Regions from separate parts of the Streptomyces sp. NPDC058157 genome, predicted to be linked through region 1. Evidence: riboswitches for the same ligand, from Rfam matches in the RefSeq annotation. Region 1 holds a riboswitch; the other holds the start of a gene.
What was found. A riboswitch is a leader RNA that binds a small molecule or an ion and turns the genes downstream of it on or off. The one in region 1 is predicted to bind S-adenosylmethionine.

Region 2: it holds a riboswitch for S-adenosylmethionine, as region 1 does, so the genes downstream of both, ACFVXK_RS07610 (aminotransferase class V-fold PLP-dependent enzyme) here and thrC (threonine synthase) in region 1, are expected to answer to the same signal.

The regions. Positions count from the first base shown of each region.
Region 1 is NZ_JBHVUQ010000019.1:1,718-5,430, reverse strand. It holds gene ACFVXK_RS07230 (cold-shock protein) at 137-343, opposite strand; gene ACFVXK_RS07225 (MoaD/ThiS family protein) at 726-1,004, opposite strand; gene thrC (threonine synthase) at 1,041-2,345, opposite strand; SAM riboswitch class I at 2,363-2,515, opposite strand; gene ACFVXK_RS07215 (glucosyl-3-phosphoglycerate synthase) at 2,719-3,669, shown strand.
Region 2 is NZ_JBHVUQ010000020.1:15,202-18,914, reverse strand. It holds gene ACFVXK_RS07620 (cytochrome bc complex cytochrome b subunit) at 1-482, shown strand, start outside; gene trpD (anthranilate phosphoribosyltransferase) at 662-1,726, shown strand; SAM riboswitch class IV at 1,814-1,930, shown strand; gene ACFVXK_RS07610 (aminotransferase class V-fold PLP-dependent enzyme) at 2,162-3,556, shown strand; gene ACFVXK_RS07605 (Lrp/AsnC ligand binding domain-containing protein) at 3,603-3,713, opposite strand, start outside.

The DNA.
Region 1 (3,713 bases):
TGCAAGCGGCTTCGAGACATGCCGGGCCGGCGCCGGGCCACCGCCGGGTCGGCACATACGTGAGGGGCCCGCATCCCGACCGGGATGGGGCCCCTCACGTGTTGGTGCGTGCGTCGGTGGCCGATCGCGCTTCGACTCAGCCGGCCGCGAGCTTGACCATGTCAGCCTGCGGACCCTTCTGGCCCTGCGAGATCTCGAACTCGACCCGCTGACCCTCTTCAAGGGTGCGGTACCCGTCCATCTGGATGGCGCTGTAGTGGACGAACACATCCGCACCACCGTCGACCGCGATGAAGCCGTAGCCCTTCTCCGCGTTGAACCACTTGACGGTGCCCTGAGCCATGCCTAACTCCCCTATTACTGGCCCTTGCGCAGGTCCGCACTTCGCGGACCCGGGTCAGAACTTGCGCCGGAACGCCTCGACCGGGGCTGAATGTATCTGCACCGCTGCTGTCTGCAACAGGTCATTCCGACGAGAAATCTGGACACGAACAAACGTGGAAATGGGCTGAAAAGTTGGCGTATTCCTGGGCAAGTCGGGCCAGACGAACCGCACCAATGCCCCAAAAGGCGCACGCATGTTGACTCAATGTCAACCCTCACGCAGCCCGTTCATATGCGGCGGGCAAGAACAGCGGAGGGGACTTCCCCAACTCTACCGCGCCCAATCAAGCAGAATTGCCCCCTCCGCTTTTAGCGGAGGGGGCAATTCTGATTCGGTCGGGTCAGCAGCCGCCCGCGACGGCGGGGATGATCGAGACGCCCGCGCCGTCCGGCGTCGCCGTCTGCAGGCCGCCCTCGAAGCGCACGTCGTCGTCGTTCACGTAGACGTTCACGAAGCGGCGCAGCTTGCCCTGGTCGTCCAGGACGCGCGCGGCGATGCCCGGGTGGCTCGCCTCCAGGGAGGCGATGACCTCGGCCAGGGTCGCGCCCTCGGCCGGGACCTCGGCGGCGCCGCCGGTGTAGGTGCGCAGGATGGTGGGGATGCGGACGTTGACGCTCATGGCGCTACCGCCTTTCCGTGGAGTGCGAGGGAAGGGTCAGGCCAGGCCGGCGGCGCGGAACGCGTCCAGGCTCGGGCGGATGGTGGCGGTCTGGCCGCTGTCCGCGGCCACCGCCTCCAGGGTCTTGAGGCCGTCACCGGTGTTCAGGACCACGGTGGTCAGCGAGGGGTCCAGCTGCCCGTTCTCGATGAGCTTCTTCGTCACGCCGACGGTCACGCCGCCCGCGGTCTCGGCGAAGATGCCCTCGGTCTGCGCCAGGATCTTGATGGCCTCGACGACCTGCTCGTCGTTCACGTCCTCGACGAAGCCGCCGGTGCGGCGCGCGATGTCGAGCACGTACGGGCCGTCCGCCGGGTTGCCGATGGCGAGGGACTTGGCGATCGTGTTCGGCTTCTGCGGGCGCACCACGTCGTGGCCGGCCTTGAAGGCCGTGGACACCGGGGAGCAGCCCTCGGCCTGAGCGCCGAAGATCTTGTAGGGCTTGTCCTCGACCAGACCGAGCTTGATCAGCTCCTGCAGACCCTTGTCGATCTTGGTGAGCTGCGAGCCGGACGCGATCGGGATGACGAGCTGGTCGGGCAGCTGCCAGCCGAGCTGCTCGCAGATCTCGTAGGCCAGGGTCTTGGAACCCTCGCCGTAGTACGGGCGCAGGTTGACGTTGACGAAGCCCCAACCCTCGCCCAGCGGGTCGCCGATGAGCTCGGAGCAGAAGCGGTTCACGTCGTCGTAGTTGCCCTCGATGCCGACCAGGTCGCCACCGTAGACACCGGCCATGACGACCTTGCCCTGCTCCAGGTCGTGCGGGATGAACACGCAGGAGCGGAAGCCGGCGCGGGCGGCCGCGGCGCCGACGGCGCCGGCCAGGTTGCCGGTGGAGGAGCAGGAGAGGGTGGTGAAGCCGAAGGCTCGGGCGGCCTCGACGGCGATGGCCACGACGCGGTCCTTGAAGGAGTGCGTCGGGTTTCCGGAGTCGTCCTTGACGTAGAGCTTGCCGGTGACGCCCAGCTCCTTGGCCAGGTTCTGCGCGTCCACGAGCTTGGTGAAGCCCGGGTTCAGGCTCGGCTTGGAGGCCACGTCCGCGGGGACGGGCAGCAGCGGCGCGTACCGCCAGATGTTGTTCGGGCCGGCCTCGATCGCCGCGCGCAGGGCCTCCGGGTCACCGGTGGGCAGCTCGTAGGCCACCTCCAGCGGACCGAAACACTCGACGCAGGCGAAGATGGGGCCGAGCTCGAAACGGGTGCCGCACTCACGACAGGAAAGACCGGTGGCGGGGCCGAGGTCGACGGACCCGGCGGTCTCGGATCCCGGAGCGGCAGAGGTGGCGACAGACTGTGCAGCCATGATGGCGAGGCCCTTTCTCCTCATCTTCCCCATGGCGCACTTCGCCATGAGACGGAATTGGCACCTTCCCTAGCCGGGGACCCCGCGGGATGCGTATCGCATCGCGAGAACCGACTGGAGGGTTGCCGGGGCTTCAACGGGCCGTGTCCCTCTGCCCCTCTGGATGAGCGGTATGGCACCGGCACACGCGCTCGAAGGCGCGCCGGTGCGTTTGTCGCGGGGCCCCCGGCATGCGGTGGACCTTCGCGTTGTTCAAGACTGTAACCGAAGGGGCGGTGGGTTGAGACAGCCGTCCGAACCGCGAGATGGATCACGATTCGGCCGAAAACCGCCGGGTCTGATGCCGCCGCAGAGTAGCCAGGGAGTGCTGAGAGTGCTGGATGAGGTGGAGCGCTGGCTGGCCGACCGCTCCTGGTCCGCCGCCGACCGACCGCTCGACCAGCTCCTCGAGCGCAAACGGGCGGCCGGGACCACCGTGAGCGTGGTGCTGCCGGCCCTCGACGAGGAGGCCACGGTCGGGGAGATCGTGGAGGTGATCCGGCGCGACCTGATCGAGGGCCTGCCGGTGCCGCTGGTGGACGAGCTGGTCGTCGTCGACTCCGGGTCCACCGACCGGACCGCCGAGGTCGCCGCCAAGGCCGGCGCCCGGGTGGTGCACCGCGACGAGATCCTGCCCCGGCTGCCCGCCGTGCGCGGCAAGGGCGAGGTGCTGTGGCGCTCGCTGCTGGCCACCACCGGGGAGATCGTCTGCTTCGTCGACGCCGACCTGCGCGACTTCTCGTCCGCTTTCGTCTCCGGCATCGTCGGCCCGCTGCTCACCGACCCGCAGGTGCAGTTCGTCAAAGCCATGTACGACCGCCCGCTGGGGGACGCCCCCGGCCAGGGCGGACGGGTCACGGAGCTGGTGGCCCGCCCGCTCCTCAACCTCCACTGGCCGCAGCTGGCCGGCTTCGTCCAGCCCCTGGGCGGCGAGTACGCCGTACGCCGCTCCCTGCTGGAACGTCTCCCCTTCCCCGTCGGCTACGGGGTCGAGCTGGGCCTGCTCGTCGACGCGCTGCACACCGTCGGACTGGACTCGATGGCCCAGGTCGACGTCGGGGTCCGGCTGCACAAGCACCAGAGCGGGCAGGCACTGGGCCGGATGGCCGCGGCTATCTACCGCACCGCGCAGCTGCGGCTCTCGCGCGGCCATCTGGTGCGGCCGGAGCTGATCCAGTTCGAGAGGGGGCCGGACGGGTTCGTTCCGCGCACCTACCCCGTGGACACGGAGGAGCGGCCGCCGATGCTGGAGATCGAGGAGTACGCGGTCCGGCGCGTGGCCTGAGCGGGCGGGCCCTGAACGGGCGGCGCCTGAACGGGCGGGGCCCG
Region 2 (3,713 bases), on a different contig from region 1:
GTGTCGCCTGGATCTCGGAGTACATCGTGCTCCTCATCGGCGGCGGCAACGACATGTTCGCCCAGTACTTCCACCTGTCGATCAACTCGATCACGTGGTTCGTCCGGATCGGCTTCTTCGTCGTCCCGGTCCTGGCCTTCATCGCCACCAAGCGGATCTGCCTCGGCCTCCAGCGCCGGGACCACGACAAGGTGCTGCACGGTCGCGAGACCGGCATCATCAAGCGTCTGCCGCACGGTGAGTTCGTCGAGGTCCACGAGCCGCTGCCGCAGGGCAAGCTGCACACCCTCACGGCGCACGAGCAGTACAAGCCGCTCGAGCTCGGCCCGACGGTCGACGAGAACGGTGTCGAGCGCAAGGTGACGCGCGGCGAGAAGCTGCGCGCCAAGCTCAGCAAGGGCTTCTACGCGGAGGGCAACCAGATCCCCAAGCCCACCACGGAGGAGTACAAGGAGATCCAGTCCGGCCACGGCCACCACTGATCTCCTGTAGGACCGCTTGAGGGACCGGTTCCGGCCGGTCCTGGTGTCGCCACGGCATGAGCCCCCGTCCAGTGTCTGGACGGGGGCTCATTGCCGTCTCCCGGGCTGGATAGGCTGAGATCCTTCCCACGGACGTGGGCCCCGACTTCGCAGGACCCGACGAGCAGCAGGAGCTGACCATGAACGTTGCGACCCCGGCAGGCGGCGACAGCGTGGCGGCACACAGCTGGCCGGGCATCCTGGAGGCCCTGCTCGGCGGCCGGGACCTGGTCGCCGACGACACCGCCTGGGCCATGGAGCGGATCATGCTCGGCGAGGCCACCGACGCGCAGATCGCGGGCTTCGCGGTGGCCCTGCGGGCCAAGGGCGAGACCGTGCAGGAGTACACGGGCCTGGTCCGCACGATGTACGCGCACGCCAACCTGATCGAGGTGCCCGGGCGGACCGTGGACATCGTCGGCACCGGCGGCGACGGCGCCAAGACCGTCAACATCTCCACCATGTCCGCCATCGTCGCCGCCGGCGCGGGCGCCAAGGTCGTCAAGCACGGCAACCGGGCCGCCTCCTCCGCCAGCGGCTCCTCCGACGTCCTGGAGAAGCTCGGCGTCAACCTGGGCCTGACCCCCCAGCGGGTGGCCGAGGTCGCCGAGGAGGCCGGCATCACCTTCTGCGCCGCGGTCGTCTTCCACCCCGCCCTGCGGTACGCGGCCTCGGCCCGCCGCGACCTCGGGATCCGCACCGCCTTCAACGGCCTCGGCCCGCTCACCAACCCCGCCAAGGTGACCGCCCAGGCGGTCGGCGTCGCGGACGGCCGGCTGGCCCCGATCATGGCCGGGGTGCTCGCCGAGCGGGGCACCTCCGCCCTCGTCTTCCGCGGCGACGACGGCCTGGACGAGCTGACCACCACCGGCACCTCCCGCGTGTGGTGGGTGCGGGACGGCGGGATCACCGAGCACGCCTTCGACCCGCGCGACGTGGGCATCGCGACCATCGACATCTCCGCCCTGCGCGGCGGCGACCCCTCCTACAACGCCGACGTGGCCCGCCGCCTGCTGGCCGGGGAGACCGGCCCGGTGCGCGACGCCGTCCTGCTGAACGCGGCCTCCGCCCTGGTCGCCCTGGACCCCGGCACGGGCTCGCTGGAGGAGGAGTTGTCCGCGGGCATGGCCCGCGCGGCCGAGTCCATCGACTCGGGCGCCGCCCGGGCCGCGCTGGAGCGCTGGGTGGCGGCCAGCAACGCCTGACCCGTACGACGGCTGCGCCGGAACCCCGGTCCACGATGTGGACCGGGGTCTTGCGTTCGGCGGACCGTGTGGCAGGATGCTCTCCAAGGTCACGAGTGACAGCGTTTAGGCCCCGGCTTGCTGTCCGGCAACCCTCCTTCCGTGGCGGGGTGCCCCGGGTGATGACCAGGCCGTAGGCAGCGAGGTCTACGGCAAGCGCGGATCCCTCGACACCAGGGGTCCTGGTCTCTCGAGGAGCGTTTTCCGTGAGCAAGCGAATGCGATAGGGCGACTCCGCCCCTACTTCACCCCTCGGAACAGGGTCCCTTCCGCGTACCCGCACCGCGTCCGAGGCACTTCCCGTACCCCCGACGGCCGTCGCCGCAGCGCGCACCGCCGTACCCGCGTACGGGCACCACCGAAGCCATTCAGCACCGCCTGCCGGGAGATACCGCCATGTCCGCATCCCTGAACGCCGCCGCCACCGACGCCGCCTGCGCCGCCGCCCCCGTCGATCCGGCCTGTGCCGAGCCGCTGGCCGTCCTCGGCCGGGACGTCACCGTTCCGCTCGTCACCGGCGGCGAGGTCAGCTACGCGGCCCTGGACTACGCGGCCAGCGCCCCCGCGCTCCAGCGGGTCTGGGACGACGTGGCCGCGTACGCCCCGTATTACGGCAGCGTCCACCGCGGCGCCGGCTACCTCTCGCAGCTCTCCACCGACCTCTTCGAGCAGAGCCGGGCCACCGTCGCCGAGTTCCTCGACTGCCGGGCGGGCGACCAGGTCGTCTTCACCCGCTCCACCACCGACTCCCTCAACCTGCTCGCCGCCGTGCTCCCGGCCGACTGCCAGGTCTTCGTCTTCGAGACCGAGCACCACGCCTCGCTGCTGCCCTGGCGCGACGCGCAGGTCACCTACCTCAACGCCCCGCGCACCCCGGCCCAGGCCGTCGCCACCCTGGAGCGGGCGCTCGCCGACCGCGACCCCTACGGCCCCGCCCTGGTGTGCGTGACCGGCGCGTCCAACGTCACCGGTGAGCTGTGGCCGGTCAAGGAACTGGCCGCCGCCGCGCACGCCCACGGCGCGCGGATCGTGCTGGACGCCGCCCAGCTGGCGCCGCACCACCCCGTCTCGGTCCGTGACCTGGACGTGGACTGGGTGGCCTTCTCCGGGCACAAGCTGTACGCCCCCTTCGGCTCGGGCGTGCTGGCCGGCCGGGCGGACTGGCTCCAGGAGGCCGAGCCGTACCTCGCCGGGGGCGGCGCCTCCCGCAAGGTGGCCCGCCGCGAGGACGGCGGCGTGGACGTCGAGTGGCACACCACCGCCGCCCGACACGAGGCCGGCTCCCCGAACGTCATCGGCGTCTACTCCATCGCCTCCGCCTGCCGGGCGCTGAACGAGGCCGGCTTCGACGGCCTCGTCGCCCGCGAGCGGCACCTCATCGCGAAGGTCCGCGAGGGCCTGGCGGAGGTCCCGGCGGTCCGGATCCTCTCCCTCTTCGGGGACGACGCCCCGCGCGTCGGCGTCATCTCGTTCGTGGTCGACGGCTGGAACAGCTCGCACTTCGCGGCGGCGCTGTCGGCCGAGTACGGGATCGGGGTGCGCGACGGCCTGTTCTGCGCCCACCCGCTGGTCCGCACCCTGCTCGGCAGCGAGCCGCAGGCCCAGGGCGAGTGCGGGGCGCCGGAGGCGGCGCCGGGGGAGAGGTCGCTGAACGCGATCCGCGTCAGCTTCGGCGCGGGCACCCCGGACGAGCACGTCGACCGCTTCGTCCGCGCCGTCAAGGAACTCGTCACGGACGGCGCGAAGTGGCAGTACCGCACGGAGGACGGCCGCTGCGTGCCCGCCGTGTAGGCGGGACGCGGTCGCCGGCGGGGCTGGACGGGCAGCCCTGCCGGAGCTATGCGTCGAGGCCGATGGCGAAGGCGGCTTCCAGGTCGTGCTGGGAGTACGTGCGGAACGCGACGTGGGTGTCGGTGGCCTCGACGCCCGGGATCTTGCTGATCTTGCC